DNA from 2 places in the Paenibacillus sp. FSL P4-0176 genome. Region 2 is predicted to be linked to the other one. Evidence: a T-box and tRNA genes for the amino acid it is inferred to sense, from the RefSeq annotation. Region 2 holds a T-box; the other holds one or more tRNA genes.
What was found. A T-box is a leader RNA that pairs with one kind of tRNA and senses whether it is charged. The one in region 2 lies ahead of tyrS (tyrosine--tRNA ligase), so its partner is inferred to be a tRNA-Tyr.
Positions count from the first base shown of each region.

Region 1 (6,933 bases), 1.7 Mb from region 2:
AGGAAGGCTCGTCCGCTCAGGGTAAGTCGGGACCTAAGGCGAGGCCGAAAGGCGTAGTCGAAGGACAACAGGTCGAAATTCCTGTACCACCGTAAGCCGTTATGAGCAATGGGGGGACGCAGTAGGGTAGTGACGCGGACTGATGGATGTCCGTCTAAGCAGTAAGGCTGATGTGTAGGCAAATCCGCACATTGTAAGGCTGAGCTGTGATGGGGAGCGAAAATTATAGTAGCGAAGGTCATGATCTCACACTGCCAAGAAAAGCCTCTAGCCAGGTGATGGTGCCCGTACCGCAAACCGACACAGGTAGGCGAGAAGAGTATTCTAAGGCGCGCGGAAGAACTCTCGTTAAGGAACTCGGCAAAATGACCCCGTAACTTCGGGAGAAGGGGTGCCCCGGTAGTGTGAATAGCACGAGGGGGCCGCAGTGAAAAGGCCCAAGCGACTGTTTAGCAAAAACACAGGTCTGTGCGAAGCCGTAAGGCGAAGTATACGGGCTGACGCCTGCCCGGTGCTGGAAGGTTAAGGGGAGTGGTTAGGGAGCAATCCCGAAGCTGTGAACCGAAGCCCCAGTAAACGGCGGCCGTAACTATAACGGTCCTAAGGTAGCGAAATTCCTTGTCAGGTAAATTCTGACCCGCACGAATGGCGTAACGACTTGGGCGCTGTCTCAACGAGAGATCCGGTGAAATTTTAATACCTGTGAAGATGCAGGTTACCCGCGACAAGACGGAAAGACCCCATGGAGCTTTACTGCAGCTTGATATTGAATTTGGGTACGATCTGTACAGGATAGGTGGGAGCCTTTGAAACGTGAGCGCCAGCTTGCGTGGAGGCAACGTTGGGATACCACCCTGATCGTATCTAGGTTCTAACCTGGTACCGTAATCCGGTGCGGGGACAGTGTCAGGTGGGCAGTTTGACTGGGGCGGTCGCCTCCTAAAGAGTAACGGAGGCGCCCAAAGGTTCCCTCAGAATGGTTGGAAATCATTCGAAGAGTGCAAAGGCATAAGGGAGCTTGACTGCGAGACCTACAAGTCGAGCAGGGACGAAAGTCGGGCTTAGTGATCCGGTGGTACCGCATGGAAGGGCCATCGCTCAACGGATAAAAGCTACCCTGGGGATAACAGGCTTATCTCCCCCAAGAGTCCACATCGACGGGGAGGTTTGGCACCTCGATGTCGGCTCATCGCATCCTGGGGCTGAAGTAGGTCCCAAGGGTTGGGCTGTTCGCCCATTAAAGCGGTACGCGAGCTGGGTTCAGAACGTCGTGAGACAGTTCGGTCCCTATCTGTCGTGGGCGTAGGAAATTTGAGAGGAGCTGTCCTTAGTACGAGAGGACCGGGATGGACGTACCGCTGGTGTACCAGTTGTTCCGCCAGGAGCACCGCTGGGTAGCTATGTACGGACGGGATAAACGCTGAAAGCATCTAAGCGTGAAGCCCCCTCAAGATGAGATTTCCCAGTATGTAAGACCCCTTGAAGACGACGAGGTAGATAGGCTGGGGGTGGAAGTGCAGCAATGCATGGAGCTGACCAGTACTAATCGGTCGAGGGCTTATCCAATAGCAAGTTGTAATTCGCATGTTTCGTTTCGAATCTAGTTTTCAGAGAACGATCTCTGAAGCATATTCCCTGATAGCTCAGTTGGTAGAGCACTCGACTGTTAATCGAGTTGTCACAGGTTCGAGCCCTGTTCGGGGAGCCATATGGAGAGGTGTCCGAGCTGGCCGAAGGAGCACGATTGGAAATCGTGTAGGCGTCACAAGCGTCTCGAGGGTTCGAATCCCTCTCTCTCCGCCATAATATTAAGGCCCGTTGGTCAAGGGGTTAAGACACCTCCCTTTCACGGAGGTAACAGGGGTTCGAATCCCCTACGGGTCATAATAACTTCAAAAAAAGAAGTTGATTTTTACAACAAGATTATGGTATGATCATAAATGTGTTGTTCGGAGGCTTAGCTCAGCTGGGAGAGCATCTGCCTTACAAGCAGAGGGTCGGGGGTTCGATCCCCTCAGCCTCCACCATATAAACTTTATAACGACGCGGGGTGGAGCAGCCCGGTAGCTCGTCGGGCTCATAACCCGAAGGCCGCAGGTTCAAATCCTGCCCCCGCAATTATACTTTCCTTTGAGAAAGTGATCTGGAACCGTGGTGTAGTTGGCCTAACATGCCTGCCTGTCACGCAGGAGATCGCGGGTTCGAATCCCGTCGGTTCCGCCATTTAATCTTTACATGAGGCAAACTGTTCACTACATCTGCTGTATGGCACTGATGCCCTATATAAAGTGTAAGGAATTAAGATTAGACTTTATTATGGCTCGGTAGCTCAGTCGGTAGAGCAGAGGACTGAAAATCCTCGTGTCGGCGGTTCGATTCCGTCCCGAGCCACCATTTTTAAAATAATTTAATATGCCGGTGTAGCTCAACTGGTAGAGCAACTGACTTGTAATCAGTAGGTTGGGGGTTCAAGTCCTCTCGCCGGCACCATGTAATCCTGGAGGATTAGCGAAGTGGCCAAACGCATCAGACTGTAAATCTGCTCCCGTACGGGTTCGGTGGTTCGAATCCATCATCCTCCACCAGTTTTTAGGGGCATAGTTTAAAGGTAGAACAACGGTCTCCAAAACCGTTGGTGTGGGTTCAATTCCTGCTGCCCCTGCCAATTAAATTTTTAGAAAATAACCTTTTATGGCGGTCGTGGCGAAGTGGTTAACGCACCGGTTTGTGGATCCGGCATTCGGGGGTTCAATTCCCCTCGATCGCCCCTTTGTTTTTTCATTTTTTTATTGGGGATTAGCCAAGCGGTAAGGCAACGGACTTTGACTCCGTCATGCATAGGTTCAAATCCTATATCCCCAGCCATTATGCGGACGTGGCTCAGCGGTAGAGCATCGCCTTGCCAAGGCGAGGGTCGCGGGTTCGATTCCCGTCGTCCGCTCCAAAATATGGCGCCATAGCCAAGTGGTAAGGCACAGCTCTGCAAAAGCTTTATCCCCAGTTCGAATCTGGGTGGCGCCTCCAGCATATGCCGGCGTGGCGGAATGGCAGACGCGCTCGACTCAAAATCGAGTGGGAAACCGTGGAGGTTCGAGTCCTCTCGCCGGTATATTGAATAGCCCTACATGTTGCTTATGCAATGTGTAGGGCTATTTTTATTTTATATGAAACGATTTATGTGCAGTAAGAAAATCTAGAGTAAGAGAAGATGGACGTTAATAAAGATTGACGTATGATTATATTGAGTATATTGTAGATAAGTAAAGTCTTTAATATGGAGGAGTGAAGTAGAGTGACTAATGGAAAAAATGTATCGGATACAGATCTGTTATTTGATCTTTCTGTATGGGAAGAGGCATGGAAGAATCGTCCGAGAAGTTCAAAATATAAGAAGAAAAGCGTCCCCTCTAATATAGAAGAAGCTTTTGAGCGATGGGCCAGGGATTATCATGCACAGTCGTTCACTGAAGAAGGAAAGCAGCGTTCTGAACGCATTATGGGCTGGATTGAAAACCAGGGTGTGGAATTCGCAGGATTATCCATTTTGGACATTGGAGCCGCTTCAGGCATATTTACCATTCCTTTTGCAGAAAAGGGGGCAAGTGTGACCGCAGTTGAGCCTTCTGAGTTGCTTGTCTCCCTTATGAAAGAGACGATACCTCCAGCTCTGGAATCCAAAATCGAAATCGTAAACGAACGATATGAAGAAATCTCCATTAAGGATAAAGGCTGGGAGAAGAAATATGACTTTGCATTTGCATCCATGTGTCCGGCGATGTCGGATTGGGAAACGATTGAGCAGGCGATCAATTGTGCCCGGAAGTATGTGTATATAAGTACTATGGCGGGACAGAAGGAACACACACTAATGAATGAACTTAAGGATGTACTGGGTGTAACTTCTTCACACAAGGCCGGTGATATGGGGTATATCCAACAGTTGCTGTATTTGAAGGGCTATTCTTATACGATGATCATTACGAGAGAAGTTAACTCATTTGAAGTACCGGTGGAAGAGATTATCGAGAAGCTGCCAGAATGGCTTAATACGTATGAGTTACCATCGGATGAAGATTCCCTCAGATTGGCTGAGGATTACATTAGCGATACGTACAAGGATAGTACGGTGACCTTCTCACGTGGAGGAAGATTTGGTAAAATTCTAATTCAACTTGAACAGCCCAATATGAAAACAGTTCGCACTAAGGATAAGCGCTAAATCGCATAAGCGTGGCACGTGTAATGATAATCAGGAATTGAGACGGAGACAATGTAGTCTAACGTCTAAGATGACACTAGGAAGCATCACAACGCTGTGCCAAAAGATGAACGGTTGAAACATAGAAGTTAAGATTGCAGAAGTAAAGTTGTAATTGAAGGGAGCAGGTTATGTGCTCCCTCTTTTTTGAAGCCACTAATTCATCGACCGCTTTGAACCAGACCCTCGTTTATTTAGAGCTGTTCGAGACAACGAAACAAAACACAGACCTAGTTTTCAGAGAATGATCTCTGAAGCATATTCCCTGATATTTCAGTTGGTAGAGCACTCCACGGTTAATCGAGTTGTCACAGGTCTGAGCCCTATCCCTGTTCGGGGAGCTATACGGATAGGTATCCGAGCTGGCCGAAGGAGTACGACTTACTATCGTGCTCCTTGTCTAATTTCTGTTCGATACTTCTGCTTTCTGCTTACGCTCCCGATACTGGCCGGGGGTGATTCCTTCCCATTTACGGAATGATCGGATAAAGTTTTGCGGATTGTTGTACCGAAGTCGTGCTGCGATATCTTTAACGGTTAGATCACTTTCGTCCAGCCATTTTTTAGCGATATTAAATCGGTACTTGGTCAGATATTCACTAAATGCACAGCCTGTCTCTTTGCGGAAAACACTACTTAAGTAGTTGGCATTGTAGTGAAGCTTCATAGCACATTCCTCAAGCGTCAGATCCTTATCATAATCTTGATGAATCATGGCAATCATTTTCTCAGATATATGCTGATACTGGGCATATTGTCTCGCTTTAAAAACCTGAATGACGGGCAAGATGACTTGATGGTTAAACCACTCCTCAACTTCAGCAGCGTACTGCAAAGCATGAAGTTCATGAAACATCGAACCACGACCTTGGGAGATCTGTCCGAGTCGTATGCCGGATTCCTGAGTCATTTGCAAAATATGCGTGAGTAGCCTCGTAAGAGCCACCTCATACTCCTCCGGTGTAACCTCCATACCAAAGATCACTTCAAGCAGTTGTTTCAGAAGAGCAGAGGCCTGGGCTTCGTCCGCATTTTGAATAGCTTGGATCAATGAATATTCCAATGATTCCGGGTAGATAATGGACCAAGTGGGAGTGTAATGATCTATGTTCTCATATTGAAAAATAATGCCTGTTCCCAGCTTCATCCGATGCCTTAGTGCTTCCATGGCTTCTGTGTAAGCTTGAGAGATGTGATATAGAGAGCTGTGCGGCTGGCTGAATCCTATACTGACTTGAAGAGCTAGAATCTTATCCATCTGTTGTTGTAACTGGTCTGTTAATACATATAGCTGCTGTGAAAAAATAAACTGATCCTGTTCAACGGTCCCAATCACCGTGACTACCGTATGTTCCAGCACAATGGGAAGCAATTGTTGGTTATGCACAACCGTTTCCTCCAATATATTTTGAATAGCGAATAATAAGAGATCACGATCACTAGCTCTATATTTTGTATGATTAACAAGATCGGCCTGTAGTGTAATAACAGCAATTTGTTGCCATTCCCGAACCTGATGCGTGTAGCCATATTCATTCAGGGCGTCATGAAGAGTATGAACAGGGATCTTACCCTGGAACAGATTCATCATAAAATGATTGCGAATCTGCAATAGATGCACATTAAGTGTGTTCTCTAATTGGGAGCGAGAAGCAGATAATTGTGAGACCCCTGCTCTGATCTGTTCGAACTCATCAGAAAATGGTGGTGATTGCTGAGCTACCGTGTTTCCTTCTTTGGACAGGTGGTTGTCACCAAGTTGGGTTAAAAGTTTACGAATCGGGACATGCATTCGCTTGGAGCCGAGCCAGGCGAGTAATAATGAAAGTAAAAGTAAGAAGATACTGATATAAAAGGTGTGCAATCCGATATCGATATATTCTTGTGTCAGAATATTGGTAGGTGAGATTAGAACATAAGTCCATCCTTTTAAGGTAGAAGGGCTATACGTCAGAGAATAATGTGTATCGGCGATCTTAACTTCCCGTTTTTCAAAGCCTGTTGAAAATGTGATGGGTGATAGTTTGGTTATGTTGGCTTCCGTATCCCGATCCTGTAATCCAATGGCAGACAACGGTTGTCCAATGTATACAGGATCGGGATGGACCAAGATACGTTGTTCCCGATTCAAAATGATCAGTCCTGAGGCAGCATTGCCTAAGGAGGCTTCTCCTAGTGTATTTTGCAAAGAGCATGCAGGGATTCCGGCAATCAGGGCAGCATCGGAAGATGTATTCAGATTCGGAATAGATCTCGCAAGGGCAATATGATAGATACAGCCTGTACCTGGTGAACGCTCATCATTACTGAACACCGATGAAGGGGAGAGTTGCCATCCAGAGGTTAGCGTATCCGATATCAATTCCTTCATGGGAAGAGCCAGTGGAAAATCCGTATTACGATATAATCCGGCATGATCAATAAGCCAATTCTGAGATTGATTCACCAGGGTAATATCTAACAAAGGTTCCCATGACCTCATATTCTGAAATTCGTTCTGTAGCTTGTCGGCAAGCAAAGGCCCTTTCCCCTCTAGTGAAGAAGAAGCAGACAGGGAACGGAGGGTTACCGGAGAGCGAACGGCCTGATCAAGCATATAACTGACTGTAGCGAGTTTGTGTTCTACGTTGGATTGCATTTGTTCCAGCAACTGTCTGTTGGCCTGCGTACGATGC
Region 1 is NZ_CP150242.1:6,051,270-6,058,202, reverse strand. Features, by position in the region: rRNA gene MKY95_RS28060 (23S ribosomal RNA) at 1-1,566, shown strand, start outside; tRNA gene MKY95_RS28055 (tRNA-Asn) at 1,633-1,708, shown strand; tRNA gene MKY95_RS28050 (tRNA-Ser) at 1,712-1,803, shown strand; tRNA gene MKY95_RS28045 (tRNA-Glu) at 1,813-1,884, shown strand; tRNA gene MKY95_RS28040 (tRNA-Val) at 1,952-2,027, shown strand; tRNA gene MKY95_RS28035 (tRNA-Met) at 2,045-2,118, shown strand; tRNA gene MKY95_RS28030 (tRNA-Asp) at 2,146-2,223, shown strand; tRNA gene MKY95_RS28025 (tRNA-Phe) at 2,319-2,394, shown strand; tRNA gene MKY95_RS28020 (tRNA-Thr) at 2,415-2,490, shown strand; tRNA gene MKY95_RS28015 (tRNA-Tyr) at 2,500-2,585, shown strand; tRNA gene MKY95_RS28010 (tRNA-Trp) at 2,592-2,665, shown strand; tRNA gene MKY95_RS28005 (tRNA-His) at 2,695-2,767, shown strand; tRNA gene MKY95_RS28000 (tRNA-Gln) at 2,791-2,865, shown strand; tRNA gene MKY95_RS27995 (tRNA-Gly) at 2,870-2,944, shown strand; tRNA gene MKY95_RS27990 (tRNA-Cys) at 2,951-3,024, shown strand; tRNA gene MKY95_RS27985 (tRNA-Leu) at 3,031-3,109, shown strand; gene MKY95_RS27980 (class I SAM-dependent methyltransferase) at 3,293-4,219, shown strand; gene MKY95_RS27975 (helix-turn-helix domain-containing protein) at 4,659-6,933, opposite strand, start outside.
Region 1: it has a tRNA-Tyr gene. The T-box ahead of tyrS (tyrosine--tRNA ligase) is inferred to sense a tRNA for this amino acid. The anticodon was not compared.

Region 2 (6,933 bases):
TGTGGGATTGCAACATGGCTTCAGGCTCGGAAAGGGAAGTACTTGGGTATTGGTTTGCCAGCGGTGCTCGGAAGTTCTTTTGTAGCGGTGACACCCATGATTGCGATTGGATCGCAATACGGAATTCCTGCCATATATGGGTCGATCATCGCAGCCGGGTTATTTATCGTCATCTTTGCCGTATTTTTCAGCAAAATCGTCAAATTGTTTCCGCCAGTTGTGATCGGTACAGTGGTAACCATCATCGGTCTTGCGCTGATTCCAACGGGAATTAAAAACATGGCGGGTGGAGCAAACAGTGAGAATTTCGGAAGTTTGGACAATTTGGCGCTTTCCTTTGGTGTATTACTGTTCATTCTAATCCTGAATCGATATGCTCGCGGTTTTGTAAAATCCCTGGCTGTTCTCCTTGGTATTATCGTGGGGACCCTCATCGCAGCCATTATGGGAAAAGTGAATTTTGCCTCTGTACAGGAAGCCTCCTGGTTCCATTTACCTCAACCCTTTTACTTTGGATGGCCTACCTTTGAAATCGGCCCCATTATTACAATGATTATTGTAGGTACGGTGGTTATCATCGAATCAACAGGTGTATTTATGGCTTTGAGCAAAATTTGTGATCAACCGATCAACGAAAATGATCTGGCACGGGGATATCGCGCAGAAGGTCTCGCGTTTGTTCTGGGCGGCATCTTTAATGCTTTTCCATACAATACATTTGCACAGAATGTTGGTTTGGTTCAGCTCTCCAAAGTAAAAACGACCAATGTTGTTGTTGCAGCTGGAGGTATTCTAGTCTTTCTGGGACTCATTCCGAAGGTAGCTGCTTTTGCAACCATTATTCCAAGTGCTGTCCTCGGAGGAGCGACTGTTGTCCTGTTTGGAATGGTTGTCTCATCCGGGATCAAAATGCTGCAAAACGTCGACTTTGGCAAACAATCCAATCTATTGATCGTGGCTTGCTCCGTTTCACTTGGGCTCGGTGTTACTGCTGTACCCGATCTGTTTGCCCAGCTTCCTCAAAGTATTCGGATTATTGTTAGCGATGGTATCATTACGGGAAGCCTGTCAGCGATCCTGCTTAATGTCTTCTTTAACCTTGCTCTGAAAAAAGAGAGCTTGCCAGTACAGCCTGTACAGGCTCAAGAAGCACACACGTAATCCTTGTAATAACAGACGTGTCATCTAGTAGTAAGTAAGCGGAATAGATCCAAGACGGTTTTCTGGGAAGTGGAGTGAAAGGGAATGACCCCACTTGTCAAAGAAACCTCTTGGATTTTTTTGTGCTTACGATTCATGAGGAATGCAAAAGACATGCAAATATGCTAAAGTTTCATCAAGAACATTTTAGATGTTCGTTTAAGTCAGCAACCTCTTGAATTGAATTTCCATGCGACTACATAAATGAGCATTGGTTCACAAGGCTACAATATAACCAAGGGATATCCCTGGTGCAGAAAAGGAGTTGTGATCACCATGCAACAAGAAACGTTGAACAAAGGGTGGAACTTGGAGAATAGTTATGCGAAGTTACCGCAACCCTTTTTTACAAGTCAGGGCGCAGCGCCTGTTGAATCACCAAAGCTGATCATTTTTAATAGACTGCTTGCATCCACCTTGGGTCTGGATGTGGAGTCTCTTGACAGTGATGAAGGAGCGCAAATTTTTGCAGGTAATATGATTCCGGAAGGAGCCGAGCCTTTGGCTCAGGCCTATGCAGGACATCAATTTGGCAATTTTAACATGCTTGGTGATGGACGTGCTTTGCTGCTGGGTGAACAGATTACGCCACAGGGCGAGCGAGTGGACATCCAACTGAAAGGTTCAGGGAGAACACCGTACTCTCGTGGAGGAGATGGACGTGCTGCTGTAGGGCCCATGTTGCGAGAGTATATTATTAGTGAAGCGATGTATGCACTGGGTATCCCAACAACACGCAGTCTGGCTGTGGTATCAACAGGAGAAAACATTATCCGCGAAACAGAGCGGCCAGGTGCCATTTTAACGCGTGTGGCTTCCAGTCATATCCGGGTAGCAACCTTCCAGTATGCAGCCAGATGGGGGTCTATCGACGATCTTCGGGCATTGGCTGATTATACGTTGCATCGACATTTTCCTGATGTTGCTCAAGCTGAGAATCGTTATCTTTTGCTCCTTCAGGAAGTTATTAAACGGCAGGCGGCACTCATTGCCCAATGGCAGCGTGTTGGTTTCATTCATGGCGTGATGAACACGGATAACATGGCCATTAGTGGTGAGACCATCGATTATGGTCCGTGTGCCTTTATGGATGCTTACAATCCTTCAACCGTATTCAGCTCCATTGACAGGCAAGGTCGCTATGCTTATGGTAATCAACCGTATATTGCCGGGTGGAATTTGGCTCGCTTTGCCGAGACGCTTCTGCCGTTGTTGCATGAAGATGAAGAACAGGCGGTGCAACTCGCTCAGGATGCTATCGCACAATTTTCTGAATTGTACCATCATCATTGGCTCAAGGGAATGCGTGCCAAACTGGGCTTGTTGGATGAAGAGGCCGAAGATGAAGCGTTGATCAAGGAGCTTCTTGAACTCATGGAGAAACATAGTGCAGATTACACCAATACGTTCCTGGCATTGACCTTTGATAGGTTGGAAGGGACAGCTTTGTTTGGCACGCCGGAATTTGCTGAATGGCATGAGCGGTGGCAAGCAAGATTGGACAGACAGCAAGAGGAGAAGGAAGTCTCTCGGCAGTTGATGAGAACGAACAATCCAGCAGTTATCCCCCGCAATCATCGGGTCGAGGAAGCCCTTGAGCAAGCGGAGAACCACGGAGATCTTAGCGTGATGCAGAAGCTTTTGGCAGTTCTTTCAGACCCGTTTGCGCACTCACCTGAGCAGGCTGAATATGCCGAGCTACCAGCACAGTGCAATACTTCGTATCAGACTTTTTGTGGAACCTGATTGAACAGTAGGAACGAATATGAGGAGGCTGCCTTGGGCAGCTTTTTCATTTTTTCATTCTGTCATCGAAGTTACTTTATAGAGGCAGGTGCATTCATGTCCAACATGTTAAGCAAACAACAATTGGCAGACATCCTTTTACAGCTTTTAGAGCGTACATCTTTTCCTAGGGAACAGATGCAGAACTATGTTAACCGCTTGTTTGAGACCTTAAAATGGGATGGGGTGCCCTATGTAGAGAGTAGAAAAGATACGTATATTGTTCGAATATACGAACGTGGTCTCGTCTCATTGGAGAAACGGGTGAAACAGCCTGATGAAGTCATCTATTGGTTGCTGGAAGATATTATTTTCACCGCGACGCATGTAGGGTTGTTGGAAAGACATGGCGTGGATAATAAAGAAACGCATTTGAACTACACAAATGAAGTGATGAAGGAACTGAACAGGGGTGTTCAGGAAGCTTTCCAGCAGATCGGTGATCCGTATTTACATTGGCATCAGACGGGTAAACGTCAGGAGTTAGAGGGCATGACATAAAAAAAGTGAGGTGTGTTACATGAGCGAGCATGATATTAATGATGTATGGTATGACTATGCTATGTTATTTGTCGAAAAAAAGAATGAATCTGAACAGGGCTGGGCATCGTTGACTTCGAACGAGCAGGACATTGCTGCTTTATGGCTATTAGAGGCGGATGTCTTTAATGGCGGTTTTATACAGTTTTTCTGCAACTGGGGGGAAGAGGTATACCGTTACGCGTTGCGGGCATTACATATCATTGGTGCGACTCAAGTCGTGGAGATTATAACGTCAGCATACGGCTGCATTGAGCATCTGAAAGAGGATGAAAGGCTTACTGAACTGTGGGATATTCCTAAATTCCTGACAAAGGAACAAGAGCAGCAGTTAGATGCGCTGGATCAGAAGTTTTGGAACAATGAGGATCAGATCGCGGAGAAAGCCTATGGTTATTATCACGGAAAATTGAACATGATGATTATATAATCTAGTTTCAACTATGCATCCGTTGTTCTGTTCGAAGATTAATACTTGGTCTTGCAATGACTGAAACGTTCGGCTATACTTGCTATAAATTGAATACATGAATCACGTTGATAGAGCGCAGTAGCGGCTTTGTCCCTGTTACAGAAAGTCAGGGGTTGATGGAACCTGATACATACAAGGGCTGCGAATTACACTCTGGAGTACTTGGGTAATGCCAAGCGGATGGGCAAACGATATATTGCCAAAAGTGGTATGGATAACGTGTTAAGGTCATGTGTTGTCCATGCAATTTGGGTGGTACCACGGTTATAATAATCGTCCCTGTGTCTAATGAAGACAAGGAGGCGATTTTTTTGTGTCCAAAAAAGCCGTTCCAGCGTGTAATTTCGTAATTTAACGTAGATCATGACTGAATCTTGAGGATAGAAAAGGGGTTATACACATGAATATTATTGATGAACTACAGTGGCGTGACGCCATTAACCAGCAGACAGATGCAGAGGGACTGCGTGAGTTGACTGAAACCAAATCGATCTCGTTGTACTGCGGCGTTGACCCTACGGGGGACAGCATGCATATCGGACATCTAATTCCATTCATGATGCTGAAACGTTTTCAACTGGCAGGACATCGTCCAGTCATTCTGATAGGTGGAGCTACAGGTACGATTGGTGATCCAAGTGGCCGGCAGGCAGAACGTTCTTTGCAAACGATGGAGCAAGTGCAGGAGAATGTGGATGCACTGACAGCGCAGATGAAGAAGTTGTTCGTAACAGACGGTGATAATCAGGTTCGCATGGTGAACAACTACGATTGGACACACAAAATCAATGTGATTGAATTCTTGCGTGACTACGGCAAAAACTTTAATCTCAACACAATGCTGGCTAAGGATGTAGTTGCGAGCAGACTGGAAGGCGGAATCTCGTTTACCGAGTTTTCATACCAGATCCTTCAATCACTCGACTACCTGCACCTGTTCCAAAACGAAGATGTACAGCTTCAAATCGGCGGTTCGGATCAATGGGGGAATATCACGAGTGGTCTTGATCTGATTCGTAAAAAAGAAGGATCTGAAGCGAAGGCGTATGGTCTGACCATTCCGCTCATGCTCAAATCCGACGGTACGAAATTCGGTAAAACAGCTGGCGGCGCAATCTGGCTTGACCCGAACAAAACAACACCATTTGAGTTCTACCAGTTCTGGGCGAATACAGATGACCGTGATGTGATCAAATACTTGAAATACTTTACCTTCCTGAGCAAAGAAGAAATTGAAGCTTTGGCTGAAAAGGTAGAGACAGAGCCGCACAGACGTGAAGCACAGAAAGCACTCGCGGAAGAAATGACAAAATTCGTTCACGGTGAAGAAATGCTAGAACAGGCTAAACGTATTACAGCGGCGCTGTTCAGTGGTGATATCCGTTCCCTGACAGCAGATGAAATCGAGCAGGGTTTCAAGGAAATGCCAACATTCGAAACGGACGGCGAAGCGAAAAATATCGTCGACTGGCTCGTAGATCTGGGGTTGGAGCCATCCAAACGCCAGGCCCGTGAGGATGTCACTAAAGGCGCTATCTCCATGAACGGTGAGAAAATCACGGAGCTTGAATTCACAGTGTCGGCAGAGCATGCCATTGGCGGTAAATTCATCATTATCCGTAAAGGTAAGAAGAACTACAGCCTGGTTAAACTCCAAGCGTAGTGTCTGAGTATTAGAACGTAACACAGAAACGTATAGAGACTACAATAGACACACAAATAAAGCTACAAATACAGAAACAAAAAGACCGCCTTCCATCTCTGTCAGGCGACAGAGGGGAGGCGGTCTTTCGTATATCAGGCCAGTGAGTGACCTATCTTATTGATTAACGATCGCTGTGATTTCTTCATCCAGATCAAGTCGTACATTCTCACGGTACGCCCTGATGTTGTATTCACTGTGCAGGTAACGAAGAATCGCTTCAATCATATTGGACTCCACCAGATATTGACTACGGCCTTGAATCCAAACTTCAGCGGAATAACCTGTATCTTCTTCCCAACTCAGTTCTACATTCACATCGGTTGGACGTACACCCTTACGTTCTGCCATATGAATACAGATTGCATTCACAATTTCATCCATGCTCAGAACCATAGAGACTAGTACCGTCCGTTTCTGTTACGGTCATCATCACGATCATTGCGACGGTCATAACGACCATCCGCTGCAGGTTTGCGACGATTGGAGATGGCTCTGAAGAGTGCCATAGCCAGCATAACAATCAACATAATTGCTGCAACGTTCACGAGCAATCCAAGGATGTTACCCAGAGCGCCCATGCCACCGAACAATCCGCCAAACATCATACCAGCAAGACCACCAAGCATCATGCCTTTCATGAATCCGCCGCCACCGCCGAAGAATCCGCCACGGTTCGTTGTAGCTGCTCCATTGCTGGAGTTGTTATTCGTATTCGATTTGCTTACATTGCTGTCGGATTTCTTAGGTGTATTGCTATAACTTTTCGTACCGGATTTGAATCCGCCACCACGTCTTGCATCCGCAGAATCCGGATTCGTTACTCCCACTGTTGCGAACAATAATGTAAAGGCCATAAATACCATCATTAGATGTTTAACTCCGAATTTTTTCTTCATTGTAAAGATCGTAACCCCCCGATTAATTTGTTTGAATCGCCCAAAAATGGGCCTTACTCATGTAATACGGTCAACTTGCAGGAACGTTTCAAATTTTATTAAATTTCTGAAACGCTTGGACTTGGGTCTTGAATTGCAGCTTGGCCATCAAGCAATTGGGTAACCCAATGACACCATTCCAGGCCTGTTTGTGCGTGCATTAACCCTTTTTGTACCAGGATGTAGCTTCCAAAATCTCGGTTGCCTACACGAAGATTATCCTGAGGTATACGTGACTTCAGATCCTCGAAATAACGTATGCGTTCCATAAACCAGCTTTTACGCTCGTTAAGAAT
Region 2 is NZ_CP150242.1:4,313,360-4,320,292, reverse strand. Features, by position in the region: gene MKY95_RS19895 (nucleobase:cation symporter-2 family protein) at 1-1,161, shown strand, start outside; gene MKY95_RS19890 (YdiU family protein) at 1,477-2,946, shown strand; gene MKY95_RS19885 (Imm63 family immunity protein) at 3,043-3,486, shown strand; gene MKY95_RS19880 (DUF4375 domain-containing protein) at 3,506-3,955, shown strand; T-box leader at 4,054-4,281, shown strand; gene tyrS (tyrosine--tRNA ligase) at 4,398-5,660, shown strand; gene MKY95_RS19870 (YxcD family protein) at 5,817-6,095, opposite strand; gene MKY95_RS19865 (hypothetical protein) at 6,101-6,598, opposite strand; gene MKY95_RS19860 (PadR family transcriptional regulator) at 6,697-6,933, opposite strand, start outside.